4 regions of the Arthrobacter sp. JUb115 genome follow, and region 4 is predicted to be linked to each of the others. Evidence: riboswitches for the same ligand, from Rfam matches in the RefSeq annotation. Region 4 holds a riboswitch; each other region holds the start of a gene.

Region 1 (5,821 bases), on a different contig from region 4:
AATCACCGACCGGTTCGGGCAACGGAGTGGAAGTAAACAGACCCATGATTTGAGCGTACGTCACTGGGACTATTTTTCATCGTTTAATTCGCCGGAGGATTCAATATGTATCAAATAGTTGATACATTGATTTCCATGAACCAGTTCTCGGCGAGCGCCATATCCATCGCTTTCGTTGCCGCAATCATCTGCGTTTGGTTGCGTTCGGTGGCGCACAGGCGTGGAACACCAGCTATCGACCGGGCCCGATCCCACTCGTTCTGGTGCGCATTGATCGCATTCTTTGCTTCAACCTCATGGGATTTGTCCGAGACCTGGCGCGTTTCAATGACCGAGCCCAATTCAGGTTCGGCTCTCGCTGAAGCACTCACTCCGGGGATCTGGGTTCTTCTGGTTTACCTCATCGGCTTGTTCACTTGGCCCAAGGAACTCCAGCCAGTGCGCACCGCTTCATTAGAGGCCCGCAGCCTGACAACTCCATTTCCCAAGGCCCTAGGGGCTTTCGTTGGGCTTTTGCTGCTGATCGCGGTCGGCTCCCTGTGGCCGGCGTCCAAAGTCGAAGGGCTCGTTGGCGTTCCGGCCTCGGAATTCACGACCTTTGATTTTGACGGCATCTATTCATACACGTCGGAGGGTCCGTATGATGGGCGGTTGCCGGGCACACAGATGCTCCCGGTATTCATCGTGGCCCTGGCAGGGATCATCGTGGCCGCGGCTGTGATTACCGTAGTTATCCTGAAAAGACCTGCCTTGGCCGGCATCTCGGCCGAAGACAACCAAGCGTTGCGCACGGTCTGGCTCAACCGCTTGATGCGCAATATCGGCATCGTCTTGCTGGCCTTCACCGTGTCGGTGGTCAATTACTCGCAGGCTAATTCGCCGGATGGACAGTACGAGTTCGTTAGCTATGGCGCCCTTGCGGTCGCCCTCACGTTGCTCTTCTGGGGACCGCGCTCTACATTCTCAGCTCAATCCACCACCAGGGAACGGACCGCCTTCTCGCGTTTGCGTGATCAACTATTCACCTTGCAATACGTAACTGCAGCACTCACCTTGCTCAGCGTTGCAATCGGCTGGTCATTCTTGCCACTGGATGACGAGCTCCAGATGCCTACCAATGAGCGAACTACGTGGATCTTAATGATCTTTGCCGGTGCGGCTTTGAGCTATGCCGTTCTCAATGCGCTTTATCTCAGCTACGTCAGCACGGTGGCCCGGCAGGCGTCTGCAGCACCCAAGTACCACGCGCCCCTGCCCTTGTGGTCCTACATCGCCGCTGGCTTGCTGTTTGCCACCAGCACCTATTTTCTGCTCGATCCGCCGCTGGACTATTTGTGGGGCTTCGTGCCTCCAGGCAAGACAATGGTTGCAGGATTGATCCTGCTGTTGCTGGCAACCCATCTTGGATTCGTCTGGTTCTCCCGCCGGGCAATTATTCCCTGGGCTGTCTCGTCGGCCGAAGAAATCTGGTACCGCAAGGTCCTGGAACTGCGTTCAATGCGTGTTAACACCAGTGCAGTGGTAGCCATGCTGCTCATTGGCTACGGATTCCCGGCCGGGCTGGGACTCTTTGCATTGCTCATCTTCGTTGTCCCAGCAGTCATTTTCCTAGAGCGCCCCGGTAGCGCCTTCGTGCGGGAACATCGGCCGGCAGCTACTTCATGAGCACGCAGATCAGTGTTGACCTCCAAGCAGCTACCCCGCCCTATGAGCAGATCCGCTCGCAGATTGCTTCACTGATCTCCTTGGGAGATCTGCCCTCGGGGAGCAAGCTGCCTACTGTGCGTGCGCTGGCCACGGACCTCGGCGTCGCTGCCGGTACAGTGGCGCGCGCCTACAAGGAGCTGGAAGCCGAAGAGCTGATCACCTCCCGGCGCCGTGCCGGCACAGTGGTCAACGAGCGGCCGCAGCCGGTGGATACCAGTGAAGATCTCCTGGCCGCCGTGGATCACCTCTGGGCGTTGGCGGCCGCGCAGAAGGTGGATGCGGCCACGCTCAAGGCCTTGGTGGCGCGGCGCGAACGTAAGTAACTTGTCCTCGGAACCGGTTGTGCGTACGCTCTATGGCAGTGACACGGGGTGTCGGATCAACCGACTGAGATAAGACCCGTAGAACCTGATCTAGTTCACGCTAGCGGAGGGATGTCGCATGGCTTTGCATGCAGTTGCCCAAAAATACCGGCAACAATCACCTTTGGTTTTTTGCCTGACCAATACCGTCGTATCCAATTTCACCGCCAATGTCTTGCTGGCATCCGGGGCTTCCCCGGCCATGACGGATCTGCCCGGAGAGGCCGGCCCATTCGCGCAGGCAGCTTCAGCCGTATTGGTGAATTTGGGAACTCCAAGCACTGAACAGCTGACCGCCATGGAAGAAGCTGTGCAGTCGGCGAGCGCTGCAGGCACCCCCTGGGTCCTGGATCCAGTGGCAGTGGGAGCGCTTCCGGTGCGCACGGAGTTTGCCCGGCGCATTGTCCGGCAACGCCCGACCCTGATTCGCGGCAACGCCTCGGAAATCCTGGCCCTGGCCGGCCGGCAATCTGCTTCGCGCGGTGTCGATGCCTTGGATGAGGTTTCTGCCGCCTTGGCGGCGGGACGCGAACTGGCCACGGAACACGACTGCGTAGTGGCCATTTCCGGCCAGGCTGACGCCATCATCGACGCCACGCGTACCGTCTTGGTGCATACCAACGGAATTGGCTTGACCCGGATGACAGGTGGCGGCTGCGCCTTGGGCGCGGTCTGCGCCGGGATGGTTGCGGTCCACGATGACCCGTTTGAGGCCACCATCGCAGCCCACGGTTTCTATGGCCTGGCCGCGGAAAAGGCCCTGGCTGGCAGCTCCGGTCCGGGCAGCTTCGCAGTTGCCTTCCTTGATGCGCTGTCGGCTGCCGATCCCGGGGAACTGAAGACTTTGAAGTACGAGGAATTGAACCATGCATAATTACGGCGCTTATCTAGTAGCCAACACTGCCAGCTGCACCCCACGCAGCACCCTGGAAGTTATCGAGGGCGCCGTCGCCGGAGGGATCGGGTGGATCCAGCTGCGCGCCAAGGATGAAAGCGCCCGGGAATTCTTCGAGCTGGCCTGCGCGGCTGCCAAGCTCACCGAGGGCAAAGCCCAGTTGCTGATCAATGACCGCATTGACGTCTACCTCGCGTCACGGGCTGCTGGCGCAGCAGTTAACGGCATCCATATCGGGCAAAAAGATGTGCCGGTACAGTTGGCTCGCCAGATCATCGGCGAGGGCATCATCGGCTTGAGTGCTTCCAGCGATGAGCAATTGGCCCAGGCGAACAAGGACGCCTCGGTGATCGACTACCTCGGTGTAGGAGCCATCCGCGCCACTCCGACGAAAAAAGACCATCCTGCTCCCCTGGGGCTGGACGGCTTTGCGCGAGCCGCTGCCTTGGCCAAGCTGCCCTGCGTAGCGATCGGCGCAATTACCCAAGACGATGCCGCCGCGATCCGCACCGGCGGCGGCGCAGGCCTGGCCGTGGTCCGCGCCATCTGCAACGCCGAAGATCCGCAACTTGCCAGCGCGCAGCTGGTCGCAGCCTGGGAGGCCTCGAAATGAACATCCTATCCATCGCAGGCTCCGATCCTTCCGGCGGCGCCGGAATCCAAGCGGATCTGAAGGCCATTGCCGCCAACGGCGGCTACGGAATGTGCGTGATCACCGCTTTGACTGCGCAAAACACCCATGGGGTATCCGGAGTTCAGGCGATCAGCGGCGATTTCGTCCTCGCGCAGCTCGAAGCCGTGAGTACAGATATCCGCATCGATGCGATCAAGATCGGGATGCTGGCCAACGCCGAGGTGATCCGCGCAGTCACCAGCTGGCTGGAAACTGTTGACGCCCCCGTCGTGCTGGACCCGGTCATGGTGGCGACCAGCGGGGATCGCCTGCTCGACGACGAATCGGCCCTTGATTCACTGCTGGATCGCGCCACGGTGATTACCCCGAACCTGCTGGAGCTGGCCAGCTTGCTGCGCGAGCCTGTGGCCCCTTCCTGGGACGAAGCCCTGCGCCAGGCCCAGCGGCTGGCTGCCAAGCACGGCACGCTGGTGCTGGCCAAGGGCGGGCACCTGGCCGGGGCGGATTGCCCCGATGCCCTGGTGTCGGCGGGCGGGGTGCAGCTGGAGCTGCACGGACCGCGCCATGCCACCAGGAACACCCACGGCACCGGCTGCACCCTTTCCAGCACTCTGGCTACCCGCTTCGCTGCCACTGGAGATTGGATCGCCGCGTTGGAGCAGTCCAAGTCCTACCTCTCCAAGGCCATCGCAGCGGCCGACCAATTGCAGGTGGGCAGCGGCCACGGCCCGGTCAACCACTTCATCGACTTCTTCGGCACGGCAGATCCCATGGGCGACTGGTGGCAGAAGATCCAGCCGATCCGCGAGGAAATCGACCAGCTGGATTTCATCACCCGGCTATCCGAGGGCACCTTGGACCGGGATGACTTCCACTACTACATCGCCCAGGATGCGCTGTATCTGCTGCGTTACGCCAAGGTGCTTTCGCTGGCCAGCTCGATGGCGCCGGATCTCGGTGCCCAGCGTTTCTGGTCGCGTGGCGCCAACGGCATCCTCGATGGCGAGCTGCAGCTGCACGGCAGCTACCTGGATGAGTTCGCTGATACGCCCAGCGCCACCACGCTGAACTACACCAACCACCTGGCCGCCAGCCAGGAGAGCTACGGGGAGCTGATTGCCGCGATCCTGCCTTGCTACTGGCTGTACCAGGACATCGGCAAGCGGCTGGCGGCAGCCAACCATGCCGAGCATCCTTATCGGCAATGGCTGGAAACCTATGCATCCGAGGAATTCGATTCCGCCACCGAGCAGGCCATCGAAATGGTCCGCCAGGCGTTCGAGCAGGCAGATCCGCAGCTGCGGGCCCGCATGGAGGCCGCTTTCATCCGCTCCGCGGAACATGAGCGCTCTTTCTTCGCGCAGGCGCACGAGAACCGAGTAGACTTCTCTACGGCCTAAAACCCGCAGGGCCCGGGAAGAGGAATCATGAGTTGGAGCATTCACGGCAACGGCAGGACCATCACCCCAGGTGAGGTAGTTGCCCCGGATGAGCGGCTGCATTGGCCGCAGACCGTTTCCATCGGAGCCCAGCACATCCTGGCGATGTTCGGCGCCAGCATCCTGGTGCCAACCATCACCGGCTTCCCGGTCACCACGACCTTGCTGTTCACCGGCCTGGCCACCGTCATCTTCTTGCTGATGACCAGGAACAAGGTGCCCAGCTACCTCGGCTCGTCCTTTGCGATGATTGCCCCGGTCCTCTCGACCACCCAGTCGCACAGCATGTCCGGCGCGCTGGGCGGCATCGTGATGACCGGGGCCTTGCTGTTCGTTGTCGGGCTGATCGTGCAGAAGACCGGCACCGGCTGGATCCACGCCCTGATGCCGCCGGTGGTCATGGGCACCATCGTGGCGCTCATCGGCCTGAATTTGGCCAGCGCAACGCTGGTTCCCATGACCGAGTTCCCGCTGACCACTTTCCTCACGGTGATCTTTACCGTGGTCGCGACCGTTGCGTTCAAGGGCCTGCTGGGCCGGTTGTCGATCCTCATGGGACTTCTTTGCGGCTACCTTGTTGCGCTGGCCCAGGGGCAGGTGAGCTTCAAGGCGGTTGCTGCCGCAGAGTGGATCGGACTGCCAGAATTCCACACCCCGACCCTCCACTTCGACACTGCGCTGATGTTCCTGCCTGCGGTGTTCGTGCTGATCGCCGAGAACATCGGCCATGTGCGCACCGTGGGCGTGATGACCAATCGCGACCTGTCGAAGTTCAACGGCCGTG
Region 2 (5,821 bases), 330 kb from region 4:
CGTCGGATTCGAAATCCTGCTCACCGCCAGCTACGTGCTGCTGACCTTGGGCGGTACCGCCGAGCGCATCCGCGCCGGTACCACCTATGTGGTGGTTTCCGTGGTTTCCTCGGTGATCTTCCTGATGGCCATCGCGATGACCTATGCGGCCACCGGCACGGTGAACATGGCTGACCTTGCGGTGAAGCTGCCCGAGCTGGGCCAGGGCCCGCAGCTGATCTTGCATGTGCTGCTGCTGATCGCTTTCGGCATCAAGGCCGCGGTCTTCCCGCTGTCCCTGTGGCTGCCGGACTCCTACCCGACCGCACCGGCCCCGGTGACCGCCGTGTTCGCCGGGTTGCTGACCAAGGTGGGCGTCTACGCGATCGTCCGCACCGAAACCCTGCTCTTCCCGGGCGGCTCGGTCAACGCCGGACTGCTGGTGGTGGCCGCGCTGACCATGGTCATCGGTATCCTCGGTGCGCTGGCGCAGACGGACTTCAAGCGCATGCTTTCCTTCACGCTCACCAGCCACATCGGCTACCTGATCTTCGGCGTGGCCGTGGGCGGGCCGCTGGCCATCGCCGCGACCATCTACTACGTGGGCCACCACATCATCGTGCAGACTTCGCTGTTCATGGTGGCGGGACTGATCGAACGCCGTGCCGGTAGCTCGAATGTCACCCGGCTCGGCTCGCTGGCCAAGCTCTCCCCGGCATTGGCCCTGCTCTTCTTCATCCCGGCCATCAATCTGGGCGGCATCCCGCCGTTCTCCGGATTCCTGGGCAAATTCGGGCTATTGCATGCGGCCGCGCAGGATGCCGATCCGCTGACCTGGGTCGTGATCGGCGCCGGATTGCTGACCAGCCTGCTGACCTTGATGGCGATCATCCGCGTGTGGGCCCGTGTGTTCTGGCGCCGTGCCGCTGATGCCGAGGTGCCCAACCAGGACCTGGTGGCCGAAGCGACGCAGGTCGCCGACGAGACGTTGGCCGGCGGCGCGCAGAACCCCCGCTTGGGGTTGAAACTGGCCAAGCAGCTGGAAGCCGACTCCTTGCCGTGGGGCATGCGCTACGCCACCGGTTCGCTGGTGCTTGCGGGCATCGCCCTGACCGTCTTTGCCGGGCCGATCTTCGAATTCTGCCAGCGGGTGGCTGCGGAACTGATCGCCCGCGAACCGTATATCAGCTCGATCTTGCCATTCTGATTGGAGGGATGATGCCGAACAAGAACTTTGAACCGCGTGACCAGCGCATTGACGATGCGCTGGATACCTCCGGTGTGCGCCACCGCGCGACACTCAAGCAGGAATGGCCGCTGCTTCTGCTGCTGCTCTTTGTCTGGGGTGCTCTCTGGCAGGACTTCTCCCTGGGGAACATGGTCTTCGGCGTGATCATCGCGCTGCTGATCGTGAACCTGTTCCCGCTGCCGCCGGTGGTCCTTTCGGGCCGGATCAATGCCTGGTACTGCCTGAAGCTGTTCATCTGGTTCCTCGGACAGGTCTTCGCCGCCAGCGTCCATGTGGCCTGGCTGGCGCTGGTCCGCGGGAAGCGCACCCGCAGCGCGGTCATTGCGGTCCCGCTGCGCACCGACTCGGACCTGATCGTGATGACCGTGGGACACGTGCTCACGCTGATCCCGGGCTCCTTCGTGATCGACGTGGACCGCAGCTCGTCGACGCTGTACCTGCACTACATCGACATCGAGTCGCCTGCGGACGTGGAGAAGGCGCGTGCCGGCATCCGGGACATCGAACGCCGGCTGATCATGGCTATTGGCAGCCGAGACGAGTACGAAGCGATCAAGAGCGAATGCGGACCGAACTTTGATGCGAGGAAGGGGTAACATGCTGGATATCGTCATTTGGATCTGCGGCATCATGCTCGGGCTCGGTGCTGTCGCCTGCCTGGTCCGTGTTGCCAAGGGGCCGTCAATCCTTGACCGGGTGCTGGCCCTGGACGTGATGCTGCTGATCATCTCCGCCGCGCTGTGCCTGGAAATGGTGCTGCACAAGCACACCGACTACTTGCTGTTCGTCGTGGCCGCCTGCATGCTCGGGTTCATCGGTTCGGTGACCGTCTCGCGCTTCGTTTCGGATCAGAGGAACGCCTAATGGAAATCTTCCTCGATGTCCTCGTTGCCGTCCTGCTGATCCTTGGCTGCCTGATGTCATTGATCGCAGGTATCGGCTTGCTGACCTTCCCGGACATGCTCACCCGCATGCATGCAGCGACCAAACCGCAGGTACTCGGCTTCCTGCTGATTTTCGCTGGACTGGCCATTTACCTGCGCAGCTGGGCGGTGGTCCCGGTACTCGTGCTGGCCTGGGGAATGCAGCTATTGACCGCACCGGTTTCGGCCCACATGATTGGCCGTTCCGGCTACCGGACCAAGCACGCTGCCAAGGAAACCCTGTTCTCCGATGAGCTGAGCCACGTGGTCAACAAGGTCAACGGAACACCGCCGACCGGAACCACCCCGGTTTCCAAGACCGGATCGCCAGACGAACAAGATTGAGAAAAAGCGGGAGCCGCCCCTCTGGGCGGCTCCCGCTTTTGGCTCAACGCCGAAGCTTACTTGGTGAACTTGGCAACAACCTTGTTGGCGCTGCGGTCAGCCACCGTCTGCAGGATTGCTGCGACCAGGGCCGAAACGACTGCGAAGCCTAAGGCACGGCGGAAAGAAGCTTCCGCTGCTTCCTCAGTGCCCTTGCGTGGTGCTTTGCTGCCGGTTGCCTTCAACCAAAGGAAATCAACCAGCTTGCCGCCGAGCATGCCAGCGCCAACGGTGATACCGGTAGTGGCAAGTTTCTGCACTTTATCCATTTTTTCCTCGCGATCAAGCTCTTGACATATCGTTCCTCTGCCCAGCATACCTGCGGTATGGTGGGGGAGCAGTAATTATTCCGACAGGGGAGCGTCAGACTTTTAAAAAGTCGCAAGACGCTGAGAGTGCGATAGATCGCAGACCCTCGAACCTGCCCCGGCTAGTACCGGCGAAGGAAGTCGAGCATCTCGGATGCGGATAGGCGCGGCAGTATGCCCTCATTCCGTCCATCTCCCCTCCTTTCCACAGGAGGACCAGCAATGAACGAAACAGTTTCGAAGCAGCGGACCGGCTGGCGTGTAGTTGATATCGTCGTCGCCTCGGTGATCGCCGTCGCTTCAGGGGTCATTTTCTGGGCGTGGAGTGCCGGCTATGGCCTGTTCTCGCTCGCCTTTGCAGCTTTCCCGCCAGCCACCGCGTTGCTCACCGGCATGTGGCTCTTCCCGGCGGTGCTCGGCGCACTGATCATCCGCAAGCCAGGCGCCGCAATCTACTGCGAGCTGCTGGCCGCTGTAGTTGAAGCGCTGCTCGGCTCGCACTACGGCTTGACCGTACTGATCTCCGGCCTGGTCCAGGGCCTGGGTGCAGAGCTGGTCTTCGCAGCATTCCGCTACCGCAAGTGGAACCTGGGCGTGGCGCTGCTGGCAGGCTTGTTCGCCGGCTTGTTCGCCGGCATTTCCGAGGCCTACATCCTGGCCTACTATGTTGAGTACACCGCCGGAATGAAGATCTTCCACGTGATCGCCACCGGCATTTCCGGCGTAGTCGTCGCAGGGCTTCTGTCCTGGTTGGCCACGCGCGGACTGGCGAAGACCGGCGCTCTGAGCGCCCTGCCGAGCCGGCGTGCGCACCTGGAAAGCGCAAAATGAGTTCCTTTGCCAATTCCGGCGCAGCCTCGCTGACCCAGCGCGGTGCCGCCATCACCGCAACGGGGTTCGGCTGGCAGCACTCCGAGAGGCAGAATCCTGCCATCTCGGGACTGGACCTTGTGATCCACGCCGGTGAGAAGGTGCTGCTGGTCGGTCCATCGGGCGCCGGCAAGTCAACCTTGCTGCACGCGATGGCCGGGTTGCTGGAAGCGGATGAGGACGATCAGGTCGCTGGCCGGCTGCTCATAGATGGCAGCGATGCCTTCATCCGGAGCCACCCGGTGGGCTTGATGCAGCAAGACCCGGAAACCCAGGTAGTGCAAAGCAGGGTCGCCGATGATGTGGCCTTTGGCGCGGAGAACCTCGGAATGGATCCCGAACTGATCCGCCAGCGGATCCCCGAAGTGCTGGACGCTGTGGGTCTGGGTGCGCTGTCCTTCGAGCACCGCACCCAGCAACTTTCCGGCGGACAGAAACAGCGGTTGGCCTTGGCCGGCATTCTGGCCATGGAACCCAGCGTCATGCTGCTCGATGAACCGACTGCCAATGTGGACCCGCAGAGCATTGAGCTCTTGCGCGATGCGGTGCTGAACGCCGCCCGGCTTTCCGGTGCCACGCTGGTCGTCGTGGAACACCGGATTGAAGCCTGGGCGCAGCATGTGGACCGGGTTATCGTGCTGCAGCCCGGTGGGGGAGTCGCGCACGATCTGGACCCGCAGCAGCTGTACACCGATGAAACGGTGCGCGAGGAGCTGGCTGCTGCCGGGCTGTGGATTCCAGGCTACTTCCCGCAGGTGGCTCGGGCAACGAACGGTGCCGGTGCCATTCTGCTGGAAGCGCAGCAGCTGGTATCCGCCCGCACCGCCACGGCACCGCGCACCCAAGCGGTGGACGTGAATGTGCAAGCGGGCACCGCGACGGTGATTCGCGGTGAGAATGGCGCTGGAAAGTCGACGCTGGCCTTGACCTTGGGCGGATTGCTCGTCCCGGCCGACGGCGGGTTGGCGGCCACCGCGCAACTGGCCGACGGTCTGGGCAACTCCCCGTTTGCCTGGAAGGCCGGTGCATTGATTGGGCGGATCGGTTCGGTGTTCCAGGAACCCGAACACCAATTCGTGACCCAGAGCGTTCGGGAAGAGCTGGCTTTCGCTCCCAGCCGCGCGCAGGCCAGCAGCGCCGATGCGCCGAAATACGAGCCGGCCCAGGTCCAAGCGCGCGTGGACGCGTTGCTGGAACGCTTGGGCCTGGCGCATTTGGCAGACGCGAACCCGTTCACTCTCTCCGGGGGCGAGAAGCGGCGCTTGTCCGTGGCCACTGTTCTGGCCGCATCCCCCCAGGTGCTGATCCTCGACGAACCGACCTTCGGGCAGGATGCGAATACGTGGAGGGAACTGGCCGGGCTGCTGGTTGAGGAATTGCAGCAGGGCACCGCGATCATTGCTGTGACCCACGACGATCACTTTGCCTCGGTGCTCAAAGCAAGGGACCTGGTGCTCACTGCCGGCACCCCGGAAGCTGGTACCCCGCGACAGGGGCCGGTGCTTGATGCGCCGGTAGGGCATAGCTGGTTGGCGAAGATCAATCCGCTGGCCAAGCTCGGTGCGGTGGCTGCGGCAACACTGCCGTTGATCACCACCTTGGATTGGGTTTCGGCGCTGGTCGTGATCGTGGCGACCGTGGTGTTCTTCCCCCTGGCAGGGCTGAGTCCGCTGAAATTCCTCAAGCGCGCGTGGCCACTGCTGATTGCCGGAATCCTTGCGGCGTGGGGCATCGCCTTGGTGGGCCAGGATAGCGGCATGGTCTACGCCCAATTCGGCGCCTTCAGCATCACCGAGGGATCGGTGGCCGGGGGCATTGCCACCGGACTGCGCGCTTTCGCGCTGGCCATCCCGTGCATCTTGCTGCTGGCCACCACGAATCCAAGCGATTTGGGCGGGGCGCTGTCTCAGCAGCTGAAGGTACCCCACCGGTTTGTGCTCGGGGCCTTGGCCGGCATGCGATTGCTCGGGTTGATGGTGGAAGAATTCACCACGCTCACGCTGGCCCGGCGCGCTCGCGGTGTCGGGAACTTCGGCACCGTGGGCCAACGCATCAAGGCAACCCTCGGCCAGGTGCTGGCCTTGCTGGTGCAAGCGATTCGCCGCGCC
Region 3 (5,821 bases), 170 kb from region 4:
ATCATCCCGCGCTGTGGCGCCCGGGTGGCCCTTGGCCAGATCGGCGGCGTGCGCAGCGATCTTGTAGGTGATCACCCCGGTCTTCACATCATCCCGGTTGGGCAGTCCCAGATGCTCCTTGGGAGTGACGTAGCAGAGCATCGCGGTCCCGTACCGGGCGATCTCCGTGGCGCCAATGGCGCTGGTGATGTGGTCGTAGCCCGGGGCGATGTCGGTGACCAGCGGGCCCAGGGTATAGAACGGCGCCCCGTCGCACAGCTGCTGCTGGCGTTCCACATTTTCGCGCACCAGATGGAACGGGATATGCCCCGGGCCTTCGACCATCACCTGCACATCGTACTTCCAGGCGCGCTTGGTCAGCTCGGCCAGGGTGTCCAGCTCGGCGAACTGGGCGGCGTCGTTCGCATCTGCGATGGAGCCCGGGCGCAGCCCGTCGCCCAGCGAGAAGGCCACGTCGTACTGCGCGAAGATCTCGCACAACTGATCGAAGTGGGTGTAGAGGAAATTCTCCTGGTGGTGCGCCAAGCACCAGCCGGCCATGATGGACCCGCCACGCGAGACCATGCCGGTGACCCGGTTGGCAGTCAGCGGGATGTAGCGCAGCAGCACCCCGGCGTGGATGGTCATGTAGTCCACGCCCTGCTCGCACTGCTCAATGACGGTGTCGCGGAAGATCTCCCAGGTCAGTTCGTTGGCTTCGCCGTTGACCTTCTCCAACGCCTGGTAGATCGGCACGGTGCCGATGGGGACCGGGGAGTTGCGGATGATCCACTCGCGGGTGGTGTGGATGTCATCTCCGGTGGACAGGTCCATTACCGTGTCCGCGCCCCATTTGGCCGCCCACTGGAGCTTGGAGACTTCTTCTGCGATGGAGCTGGTCACCGCCGAGTTGCCGATATTCGCATTGATCTTGACCAGGAACGCCTTGCCGATGATCATCGGCTCGGATTCCGGGTGGTTGATGTTCGCCGGGATGATGGCTCGCCCGGCCGCGAGCTCGCTGCGCACCAGCTCGACATCGCATTCCTCGCGCAGGGCCACATAGCACATTTCCGGGGTGATGATCCCGGCACGCGCATAGTGCATCTGCGTCACGCGGGCTCCGCCAACGGCCCGCAGTGGCGGGGCTGAGCGTCCGGCCCATTCCGCGCTGGCCGTGCCGCGGCGGACCGCTGAGCGTCCGTCGTCGTGCAGGTTGCGTTCGCGGCCTGCATAGGTTTCCACGTCCCCGCGTTCCAGGATCCACCGCTCGCGGAAGGGTTGCAGGCCTTGGGTGGGCTCGCTTCCCGGTCCGCTGGTGCGATATACCGCCAGCGGCTCGTTGGGCTGTCCATTGGGGGAGTCTGCCAATTGGATCTGCGTGACGGGAACAGAAATTCCCGCAGATTCACGGTAGGCAAGGGTGTGGGCAGGGTGCTGTTCAATTTGTTCCACTGGGGAAACTCACTTCCTTCGCCGGCATTACCCGGACAGGTTCAACGGTCGCGGACGGCGATAGCCCGATCTCAGCCCTTGCCAGGGCACCCGTGTGGTCGCGAACAACTTAGCACGCTTGCGAGGAGAAAACGCAAACCCAGTGGTCAGGGCCTGACATCAAGGAAGTGGGAAGGGCCGGCTGTGGCGGGCCAGGATGCTTTTCATTGGCCGGAGACTCTTGCCGGGGGCACCTGGAATCCGGGGCGCAAGACGCGGCCGATAGCCGGTGCTGCAGCTTGGGGTGCGCCTTGGGCCATGCTCGCAGTGGCTACACGGCATCTGCGGGATAAACGAAAAGAGAGGCAATCTGGAACCAGATTGCCTCTCTTATTTCGAGCCCCCTGCCGGAATCGATCCGGCGACCTCGTTCTTACCAAGAACGCGCTCTACCACTGAGCTAAGGGGGCAACAGGTAAATACTTTACACAGGTTTTTGAGGTTTGCAAAATCCGTCGGGAATTTGTTGCTGAGGTCACAATATTCCTACTCAAGACCGGAATGGGCGGCAAGGAGCTGTTGCCTTCCTGGCGGTTTCCAGCACCCCGGTTCACGGCCCGGGATCCAGCTGCCGGGCACCGGAGCCGCGCCTGGGCGCCTAGGTGGATCGGGTGTTGCCCAAGTGCCGCTCGGTCAGGGGTTCTGGAGTGGGAAAAGGTGTCAGCGTTCCGAAGTTCCAAGCGGGGTAATTCGATGCTTGGCCACCGGGGATGATCCGCGGGATTCTATCCTGCGCACCCGGGCAAATCCGCGATTGACCACGAGGAGCACTCCCGTGAGCATCGTCACCAGGGCACTTTTTGTCCCACCCTTCGTCCCCGGGGGTAGCGAGTAAGGGGATAAATAGCCATTGACTAGTGGTTTTGCAGAGTTCTCCGGGTCTTTTCCGGGGCGATCCGCCGATTTTTCTTTGCCGGGAAATCCGTGTAGAGTATTTACTCGTTGCCCCCTTAGCTCAGTGGTAGAGCGCGTTCTTGGTAAGAACGAGGTCGCCGGATCGATTCCGGCAGGGGGCTCTGAGTGAGAAGCTTTCTTGGCTTCTACTGGATTGCTTCTCACTTGTGGCGGCGTAGCTCAGCTGGTTAGAGCGCACGACTCATAATCGTGAGGTCCCGGGATCGAGTCCCGGCGCCGCTACCAAATCAAAGATCCTCGGCTTCGGCCGAGGATCTTTTTTGGTTTCCGGCCCCGAAGCAGCATTGTCGTTCGAGGCCATGAACGGCTAGTGATCCAAGTCCTTCTCCTGGTTCCCGTCCTTGGCTTGCTGAGCCAGCGACAGCAGCCCCTGGATCGCTGTCGTATCGAAATCCGCCTCTTGGCTCGGTGCCTGATTGGCATCATGGCCGTGGACTTCGGTATGCAAGCGCTGCATCTGCATGTCGAGTTTCGTCGCCATGGCCGCCGCGTCGGCAAGCTCTTGCACTAGATGTTCTGGAACTTCGCCCTCGTACTTGTAGAAGATCTTATGTTCCAGGCTTGCCCAGAAATCCTGGGCAATGGTACGGATCTGCAGCTCCACCACGACATCGACCGGGCCATCGGACAAGTAGACCGGGATCTGCACGATCGCATGGACACTTTTATAGCCGTTGGGCTTCGGGTTCTTGATGTAGTCCTTGATTTGGAGGACCTTCAGGTCATTCTGCGAGGTTAACGTGTTCAGGACCTTGTAGATGTCCTTGACGAAACTGCAGGTAATGCGCACGCCGGCAATGTCGCTGATGTTCTCGCGAATGGCAGGCAGGGACGGGGAGATGTTCCGGCGGGAGACCTTGCGCATGATGCTCTCCGGAGTTTTCACCCGGGAAGTGACGTGCTCAATTGGGTTGTAATTGTGCAAATACAAGAACTCTTCACGCAAGATCGAGACCTTGGTCAGCACCTCGTCCACCGCAAACTGGTATTCCATCATGAAACGCTGGAAATCATGGCGGAAAGCCTGCGTCAATCGCTGCAGCTCGGCCGGCGAAGGGGCGGTCTCGGCAGCTGCGATGGCCACTGCACGAGTCTTGTCATCAAATGGGACAGAAATCCTGGATCACCTCAGCAGATTATGGTCCGGCCCGCGGTACGGTTCCGGTGCAGTTCCAGCCTAAGGGCTTCTCCTAGGAATTAGGCCAGAACGAATCGGGAATTCGTCCAGCAAACTTTCGGGCTGCAGGCGCCGGCCAACCTGCCTTGCAGGAGCTGGCCATGTCCGGTGAACTATCGTTGAAGAGGTAACTTCGAGGAAGGCATCGATGGAATTCGCCAGCGACCACCGGCAGCTCTGCCACGGCATCAGCTTCTCAGAGCATGAATACGCCCCCATGCTCCGGCTTCGGCAAGCGGAAAAATGGAGCACCGAATACCTGGAAGCCAACCGTTCGCTAAGCCTGCGCATCGGCGAACTGAAATTCTGCCTGGGCTACATCACGATGAACAGCGATGGCTCTCGCAACACCTTGCCTTGCCCGAAGAACAAAGCGCTGCGTACCGGAACCCAGTGCGAACGCTGCCGCCGGCTGGATCATTCAAAGTTCATGCATCATTTCCACAAGACCGGCGAAGCCCCGGAGGGCATGCGCAAGTACCTGGAGCAGCCGCACTTCTTGTATGTCGCAAGCTTCGCCCATGGGGCGACCAAGGTCGGTACCACCTCGACCCAGAGCAAATGGACTCGCTTGGCGCAGCAGGGAGCGGTCATTGCCCGCTATGTTGCCCGCGCCGCTGATGGCGCCGCTATTCGAGTGCTCGAAGACCTGGTCACTGAACACGTGGGCCTGAGCCAGCAAGTCCGGCAGAAGTCCAAGATCAAGGGACTGGCCAGCTGGGAACTGGACTACGCCCAGCTGGACCAGATCAACTCCGAAGCGGCAAGCCGGACCCGGGCCTTCCTTGGCGCCCAGCGGGGTCTGGAGACCTACGGCGTGCAGCTGCGCGACGAGCTATGGAAACAACCGGCCTTCGCCCGCCCGGTCGTTGACGCCTGGGATACCCATGCGCTGCATGCCTGGAATACGGCACTGGGCGGGAACACCGTGAATCTGCGCATCCGCGGCGTGCTGGGGCAAAGCATCCTCGCAGACAGCGGCGAAGGCACCACCGTGCGCCTGCTGGATGCCGCCGAGTTGAAGACCCGCGAGGTCGCCATCGTGGAGAACTTCGGAGATTTCAGGGAAGAGCAATCCGCCCTGTTCTGAATCAGGCCCAGCGTTGTCGGGGGAGTCACGGGGAAATGCCCCGGCCTCAATGAGCGGACACAGCCGGAGCTGAACTAGACTTGAACCATGACCAACACTCCTTGGGAATCGGCCTCATCACGCTATAAGAAGCTCGTCTTCGCTGCCATGGGCATCATGGGCGCAGGCATCATCTTGGCCATCATCGGCGCCAACATTCCATCGCTGCCAACGGTCTACACAGCAATCGGCATCATGGTCATCGGCATGCTCTGCCACATCGCCAGCCTGGTTGTCCGCGCCAAGGATGCGCGCCAGTGGCGCATTGCCAATGGCCTGGCGGCCCCACGAGCCAAGAAGCGCCCGGCCGACGGGCAGGACTAGGGCTCCGCAAGAATTCCACCGTGTGACCGCTTGGCTGCGCCCGGGTCCCGTATCCGGCAGCAGCCTCGCCTGGCCACTTCCAACAACGTTCAGGAGAATCCATGGGCATCAACCCCGACCTGGTAGGGCGCATCTACCCTGCCGGCGAGTCCTACCAGGTAGGCCGCGAAAAGATCCGCGAATTCGCCAAGGCCACCAAGGCCGCCAACCAGGCGCACTACGATGTGCAGGCCGCTCGCGAGCTGGGCTATAGCGATGTCGTTGCCCCTCCGACCTTCGCGATCATCATCGCCCAGCGCGCTGACGCGCAGCTGATTGCCGACCCTGCCAGCGGCATCGACTTCTCCCGCGTGGTGCACGCCGACCAGCGCTTCACCCATCACCGTCCGATCGTTGCCGGCGATGAACTGCTTGCCGAGCTCTACGTGGACCAGGTCCGTGAAATGGGTGCCGGTGCCATGATCACCACCCGCGCGGAAATAACCACCGTGGCTGGCGAGAAGATCGCAACCACCGTTTCATCGCTACTGGTACGAGCTGAGGACTAAGCATGATTGAATTCGAAAGCCTCGAAAAGGGCCAGGTCATTGGCTCGCACACGGTGCAGGTCAACCGCGCGGACCTCGTCCGCTATGCAGGTGCCTCGGGCGACTTCAACCCGATTCACTGGAATGAGCGCTTCGCCAAGGAAGTGGAACTGCCATCGGTGATCGCCCACGGCATGTTCACCATGGGATCGGTCATCGACCTGGTCTCCCAGTGGGTCGGCAACCCGGGAGCCATCATCGACTACCAGACCCGCT
Region 4 (5,821 bases):
CGAGCCGATCGGTGCTCCGGCCGGCATGATTGCCGCAACCCCGGCGTCCTGCAGGCGCTGGGCAAGTGCCGGATCATCATTGGTGTAGGCGAAAACCTGGAACCCGTCGGCCACTAGTTGCTCGGTGGCCGCATGCAGTTCCAGCGGGTCCGGCAGCAGCGTGTGCTCATCGGCAATGACTTCGAGCTTGATCCAATTGGTTTCCAGAGCTTCACGGGCCAGGTGCGCGGTGAGGATCGCATCGCGGGCGGTGAAGCATCCAGCGGTGTTGGGCAGCGCAATCACGTTGTTGCGCTGCAGCAGTTCATACACGTTGCCTGCGCCGGCCGCCGAAAAGTGGCGGATGGCCACGGTGGTCAGCTCCGTTCCGGAGGCCTGCAGGGCGCTTTCCAGGGTGGTCAGCGAACTCGCTCCCCCGGTGCCGAGGATCAGGCGCGAGGACAAGGAGCGTCCGGCGATCTGGAATGGGTCGCTGTGGATGTCCAGCTCGGTGATGTTGCGCGTTTCCATGCCTAGCCTCCCTGGGCCGCGGTAACGAGTTCAATGCTGTGCCCTTCGGCCAGCAGGTAGCTATTCCAGGCGCTGCGTGGAACGACAGCGCCATTGACGGCGGCGGCAACTCCGAGCTTGCTGCCGTCAGCGGCCACCGAGTTGGCGTCCAGTTCCTTGCCGATTTGCGTGCTGATGAATTCGCGAAGGGTGGTTCCTTCGTCCAGGTTCAGTTGCCGTGAATTGAAATTGATGCCGATGCTTGTCATGGTTGCTGCTCCGTTCGGTGAGCGGTCTAGGTTGCGTTGGCAAAGCGGTGGGGATCCACAGCCTGGTGCAAGGGGTGGGATTGGTGGCCGTGGGCGAGATCCGCAGTGAGCGTTGCGCCCAGCGGAGCCAGCAGCACGCCGTGCCGGGAGTACCCGGTGCAGAGCAGCAGCCCTGGATCAAGGCGTCCCAGCAGCGGCCGGTCATCTGGCGTGGCGGGACGTGCCCGGGCCGTTGCCTCGTTCAGCGTGCAGTCGCTGATGCCGGGGACAAGCTTTCTCGCGTTGTCCAGCAGCAGGTGCATCGCGCCAATGTTCACCGCTTGTTGCCGGTCTTCACGGACGCTGGCGCCAAGGACGAGGCTACCGTCCCTTCTCGGCACCAGATACACCTGTTTCCGGTGCACGATGCCGCGGATGGTGCGGGTGATGAGCGGCGGGCCTGCTGGTCCTTGGATCCGGAGGATGTCCCCGTAGACCGGGCGCAGCGGAAGTTCGTTCAAGCCATCGAGGGTGCCAAGACCGGTGGCCACGATGGTCTGCTCCGCTTCGAGGATTCGGCCCGATGCGGTCCGCACAGCGGTGGTCCGCTTCCCGTCGGTCACCAGTGCCTGCGCCCGTTCCTCGACCAGGTGCGGACGCAGATGCTCCAACAGGATCTTGACGATGGATCGAGGGTCGACCTGGTGGTCATCTTGGCACAGGACCGCGCCAGCAATATTGGCGGCCAAGGCTGGTTCGAGCTTGCGGGCTTGGCTGGGCAGCAGCTTTTGCGCTGACAGGCCGAGGGATATCTGCAGTTCGGCCAGCTCGTGCAGGGCTTCGCGGTCCGCAGGCTCTGCGGCGACAACGAGCGTGGAGTTCTGCAAGTAGTCCGGGCGTTGCCCGGTGGCCGATGCGATGCGCTCGATGAACTGCGGATAGGCGGCATTCGAGGCGGCAAGCAGCTGGTGCAACGGGCCATTGCCCCAGACCGTTTCAGCTGCCGGGGCCAGCATTCCTGCTGCCGCGTAGCTTGCACCTTGGCCGGGTGCCGGATCGATGAGGGTGACGGTGTGTGCGCGTGATTCCAGCTCGAACGCGACGGCCAGGCCGATTATCCCGGCGCCAACAATGTTGACATGCACAAGGGCACGCTTCCTTCCTACGGCGGCATGACCCGCATCAGGTGTAGCGGTCGGCTCGGTGCCCTCTCAGCCTGGTCGATTCAGGCTCCCGCGGATTACAGCGATTATAAGCATGATGCAGCTCATAAAGTCGAACTTCATTGAACGCAGTTCCGTCATCTTCTGTGATGTACTTGCTGACATGGCATTCCATGACTTCCCTATCGTGCTTCCCCAAGGTTCTGCGCTATCCAGCACCATCATCTCGTTGGAGCAAGAACTCTTGGAATCCAGCCAACGCCATAGCCAGGAGCAATTGCAGCGGCGCTTGCATCCTCGGTTCGCCGAGGTGGGAGCCAGCGGGCGAGTCTATGATCGCGAGGCCATCATTGCCCAGCTGGCCCGGGAGCCGGCACGGGATGCCGGGGCGTTGAAAGTCGAAAGCCCGGTGGCTCTCCAGCTTTCAGACCAGCTGGTGCTGCTGCGCTGGAAGCTGCTCGCCGGTTCCCCCAGCGAACGCAGTTCACTGTGGATCCATGAGCAGGGCCGCTGGCAGCTGCTCTTCCACAAGGGCACGGCCGCCGCTCATCCGCAGCCATCTGCAGGACCGAAGGAAACCGTGCATGCCGACGGTGAATTCACGGTGCGCCGGCTGCGCCTTTCGGATGCCGAAGCGGTCTTCGAGGCATTCTCCTCGAACCCCGACATGTTGCGCCAAGGCGACGCCGATTCCCCGCAAAAGGCTGAGTCGTATGTGCGCGCACTGCTGGAGGCCGGGGAACGCCAGCAGGCGATGGCCGTCGCATATCGGGATCGGCTGGTGGGACTGGTGTGCGGTACGGTCGACCCGGCCAATCGGAACGCGTGGATTTGGTATTGGATGAACCAGAATTACCGGGGCCGATCGCTGGCCACCCGCGCCGTGGCAACCTTGGTGGATTACCTGTTCGACGAGCTGGGACTGTACCGCTTGGAGCTGGGCTTGCGGGCAAATAATCCCGGGTCGAAGCATGTGGCAGAAAGCAACGGCTTCCTGCACGAAGGTGTCGAGCGGGGCAAATTCCTGGTTGCCGGAGAACGCATCGATGTGCACACCTACGCGCGGTTGCGTACCGATGGCGGCTCTGCGGTCATGCCCTTGCCGTGGGGCACGCAGCAGTAGCTTGGCGGGCATCAAAAAAGTCGCGGAATCCGGTTTTGGATTCCGCGACTTCTTATCTGTCCCTCAGGTTTTGTGATGCGTGGTTAGATGCCTGGGTTCGATGCCGGTGGCGTCGAGTCCGGGCCATTGGTGGCCTGTTGGGCCTCCATCTTTTTCAGCGTGCGGGCCGCAGCATCACGACCGCCGAGGCCAAAGGCCAGAGCCGCTGCCAATGCTGCGCCAATGACGATTGCGCCGAAGGCCATGTTGATGATCGAATCGGCGATACCCATGTACTTCAGGCCCATCGCCACGAACAGCGCAATTGCCGTGTAGCGGATGATCTTCGAAGCAGTAGTGTCACCCAAGAAGCGGCCAATCACATTGGCGATGACGAAACCTGCGGCGATAATTGCTGCGCCGAAGAGGATCTTGCCGCCCAAGGCCAGGATCTCATTGAGGATATTGGTGATCGCTGGGAAGTTCAGCATCTGGGCCGCCATCACACCGAAGAACAGCACGATAGCAATCTTGACGATGCCAGCGATGATTCCCGAAGCGCTCTTGCCCTCGGGAACTACGCCCCACTGGGCAACAACAGTGTCGGTACCCACGCCGTGGAGGGTGGATTCAAGTAGCTGCCCGACGAACTTGGCAATCAGGATACCCACGGCCAAGAGCGCCAAGGCCATGATGACCTGCGGGATTGCGGTGAAGACCAGCTGCAGCATCTGCTGGGCAGGTACCGAAATTGCCGCGATGCCCAGAACCTGCAGGGCTGATATTGCGACGACTAGCAGGATCAAGGCGAAGACGATGTTGGCAATGATGTCAACGATCTTCGCTTGGGATTCGCGAGACTGAACTTCATCTACTGGTTCGTTGCCTGGGGTGACCTTGCGGACCAGTCCGCTAAAATCGACAGTTCCCAAACCGGTCCTCAGCAGCTGGCGAACGATATTCGCGATGACGTAGCCAATGAAGAAGATGAAGCCCGCACCGATGAGGTTGGGGATGAAGGCCATGACGCCGCCGAGCATGCCCTGCACCGGCGATAGCACTTCGGATAGAGCGAAGACCTGCAGGATTGCCACGAGGCCGAAGAGCCAGACAATCAACCCCGCGACCTTGCCCAGGGATTGGCCTATTTGTTCTCCGTCATTGCCCTGCTTTTGCAGGAACTTCACCCTGTTCACCAGTTTGGCGGCAGCCCAACGAATTATGCGTGCAACTAGCCACGTAATGATGAGGATGATTAGCGCGATGCCAACCTTTTGTAGCATCGACGCCCAGTCGATATTGCCTAAAACGTTCTCAGACTGCATTGCTGCTCCTTCAACGTAGGGACAGTCCGACCCTACGATGAAGGTTCTCCGCTGACTAGGGCAAAGACCCATGCTCCCAGCTTGAATCATTGGACTTTCACAGCTCGAATTGCGAAAAGCTGACTATATCCCGATGTATTCAACGAATTCCGAACAATAAGACCTTGCCGACAACTGATCCACGCAATGTTAGAAAGTTCGCGGTTGCGTCCAAACCCGTGAATTGCCATGGAAGCTATTGCGGATTCAGCCATTGACCTTTATTCATCCGGGAATTGCCGGAAGTCCCGCTACCTAGTTGATGACTTCGCTCCGCACGGAAGCGCCCAGTTCAACGGTGCGGGAGACGGTGCAGTATTTGTCATGCGAAAGCTTGACGATGCGCTCCACCATGCTGGCTGCCTTGCGGCCTTCCTCGGTATCGGGGAACTTCAAATCGAAACCAAGATGGATGTCCTCCATCCGGCTCGCCGAGTTCTCAGAGACCTTGTAGCCGCCCGCTTTGACTTCGAATTTCTCAGGCTCGCTTCTCCTGGTGGTCGCCACATCAACATCAATTGCGGAACATCCTGCGATGGCAGCAAGCAGCAACTCCACCGGGGTTAGCAATCCTTCGCCCTGGCCGAATTCTAGGCTGGCTCCCGATTCGAGGCTAGTGGCCCTGTACTTGCGTGCCTCGACGCGTTCGATGCTGACTTCACGGATCTCACGGCTATTTTCACTCATGAAACTATCGTGCCACGATCCAGGCTGAAGACTACACGTGGCGCAATACGACTCGTTGCGGCGACGATGCAGATTCCCCGGGCACAGGCACGAATCCGCAGTCGCCAAAGAACGCAATGGCAGGCTGGCGCTGGCAATCGAGATGAACGCTGATCCCGGGAATGCTGGCGATGATTTCATCCAGCAGGATGCGGCCCACACCCTTCTGGCGATCAGTGTGCCTCACCCAGAGCAGTTCGATGCGTGTACTGCTCCATGCCGCAAAGCCAACAATGCGTCGACCATGCTGGGCAATCCTGACTGAGACCGATTGGCTATAGACAGCTTCCAGGGCGACGGCCACCGCATCAATATCAGCAGCCGAGAGGAAGTCTCCCCGGCGTTCCACCGAACTGCGCCAAATGTCGAGCAGGTCAGGCACTTCATCCACGCTCGACAGCTCGCGCAGCAGGAGAGTCTCTTCCATGCCATATTCCTTCATGCTCAAGCGAATCCGTACTTGCTGATTCGAAATGTAGCCGGGTGCCAGCGATTCCTCAAGTTTTCATGGATCGTTGCGGCACACCAGCATGCGGATTTTCCCCGGCTCAAGCCGGCTCGTTCATGCGGCCCGTGCGGTGGGCCCAGTCCCGCAATTCGGCCGCGGCCTGCTCGGGCTGCTCAAGGTGCACGTTATGCCCTGCAGAATCAAGCACGCGGATCCTCATCGAGGGGTACCGGCGCGATAGCTGCTCGGGATCCCGGTATCCGGTGATGTGGTCTTGTTTC

The links. A riboswitch is a leader RNA that binds a small molecule or an ion and turns the genes downstream of it on or off. The one in region 4 is predicted to bind thiamine pyrophosphate.
Region 1: another riboswitch for thiamine pyrophosphate. It lies ahead of thiM (hydroxyethylthiazole kinase); the one in region 4 lies ahead of thiO (glycine oxidase ThiO).
Region 2: another riboswitch for thiamine pyrophosphate. It lies ahead of EDF61_RS05840 (ECF transporter S component); the one in region 4 lies ahead of thiO (glycine oxidase ThiO).
Region 3: another riboswitch for thiamine pyrophosphate. It lies ahead of thiC (phosphomethylpyrimidine synthase ThiC); the one in region 4 lies ahead of thiO (glycine oxidase ThiO).

Annotation. Positions count from the first base shown of each region.
Region 1 covers NZ_SOBS01000004.1:32,520-38,340, forward strand. The annotation lists gene EDF61_RS07935 (aldehyde dehydrogenase family protein) at 1-46, opposite strand, end outside; gene EDF61_RS07945 (hypothetical protein) at 136-1,665, shown strand; gene EDF61_RS07950 (GntR family transcriptional regulator) at 1,662-2,030, shown strand; TPP riboswitch at 2,065-2,159, shown strand; gene thiM (hydroxyethylthiazole kinase) at 2,149-2,943, shown strand; gene thiE (thiamine phosphate synthase) at 2,936-3,577, shown strand; gene thiD (bifunctional hydroxymethylpyrimidine kinase/phosphomethylpyrimidine kinase) at 3,574-4,998, shown strand; gene EDF61_RS07970 (uracil-xanthine permease family protein) at 5,026-5,821, shown strand, end outside.
Region 2 covers NZ_SOBS01000003.1:72,231-78,051, forward strand. The annotation lists gene EDF61_RS05815 (Na+/H+ antiporter subunit D) at 1-1,186, shown strand, start outside; gene EDF61_RS05820 (Na+/H+ antiporter subunit E) at 1,195-1,824, shown strand; gene EDF61_RS05825 (MrpF/PhaF family protein) at 1,826-2,092, shown strand; gene mnhG (monovalent cation/H(+) antiporter subunit G) at 2,092-2,496, shown strand; gene EDF61_RS05835 (DUF4235 domain-containing protein) at 2,553-2,795, opposite strand; TPP riboswitch at 2,880-3,000, shown strand; gene EDF61_RS05840 (ECF transporter S component) at 3,066-3,674, shown strand; gene EDF61_RS05845 (ATP-binding cassette domain-containing protein) at 3,671-5,821, shown strand, end outside.
Region 3 covers NZ_SOBS01000003.1:224,034-229,854, forward strand. The annotation lists gene thiC (phosphomethylpyrimidine synthase ThiC) at 1-1,434, opposite strand, end outside; TPP riboswitch at 1,431-1,538, opposite strand; tRNA gene EDF61_RS06540 (tRNA-Thr) at 1,812-1,883, opposite strand; tRNA gene EDF61_RS06545 (tRNA-Thr) at 2,418-2,489, shown strand; tRNA gene EDF61_RS06550 (tRNA-Met) at 2,537-2,613, shown strand; gene EDF61_RS06555 (GTP pyrophosphokinase) at 2,696-3,472, opposite strand; gene EDF61_RS06560 (DUF2797 domain-containing protein) at 3,714-4,655, shown strand; gene EDF61_RS06565 (hypothetical protein) at 4,743-5,018, shown strand; gene EDF61_RS06570 (MaoC family dehydratase N-terminal domain-containing protein) at 5,120-5,566, shown strand; gene EDF61_RS06575 (MaoC family dehydratase) at 5,569-5,821, shown strand, end outside.
Region 4 covers NZ_SOBS01000003.1:397,842-403,662, reverse strand. The annotation lists gene EDF61_RS07475 (thiazole synthase) at 1-510, opposite strand, end outside; gene thiS (sulfur carrier protein ThiS) at 513-758, opposite strand; gene thiO (glycine oxidase ThiO) at 785-1,882, opposite strand; TPP riboswitch at 1,880-1,984, opposite strand; gene EDF61_RS07460 (GNAT family N-acetyltransferase) at 1,995-3,023, shown strand; gene EDF61_RS07455 (mechanosensitive ion channel) at 3,107-4,327, opposite strand; gene EDF61_RS07450 (OsmC family protein) at 4,622-5,053, opposite strand; gene EDF61_RS07445 (GNAT family N-acetyltransferase) at 5,085-5,519, opposite strand; gene EDF61_RS07440 (alpha/beta fold hydrolase) at 5,641-5,821, opposite strand, start outside.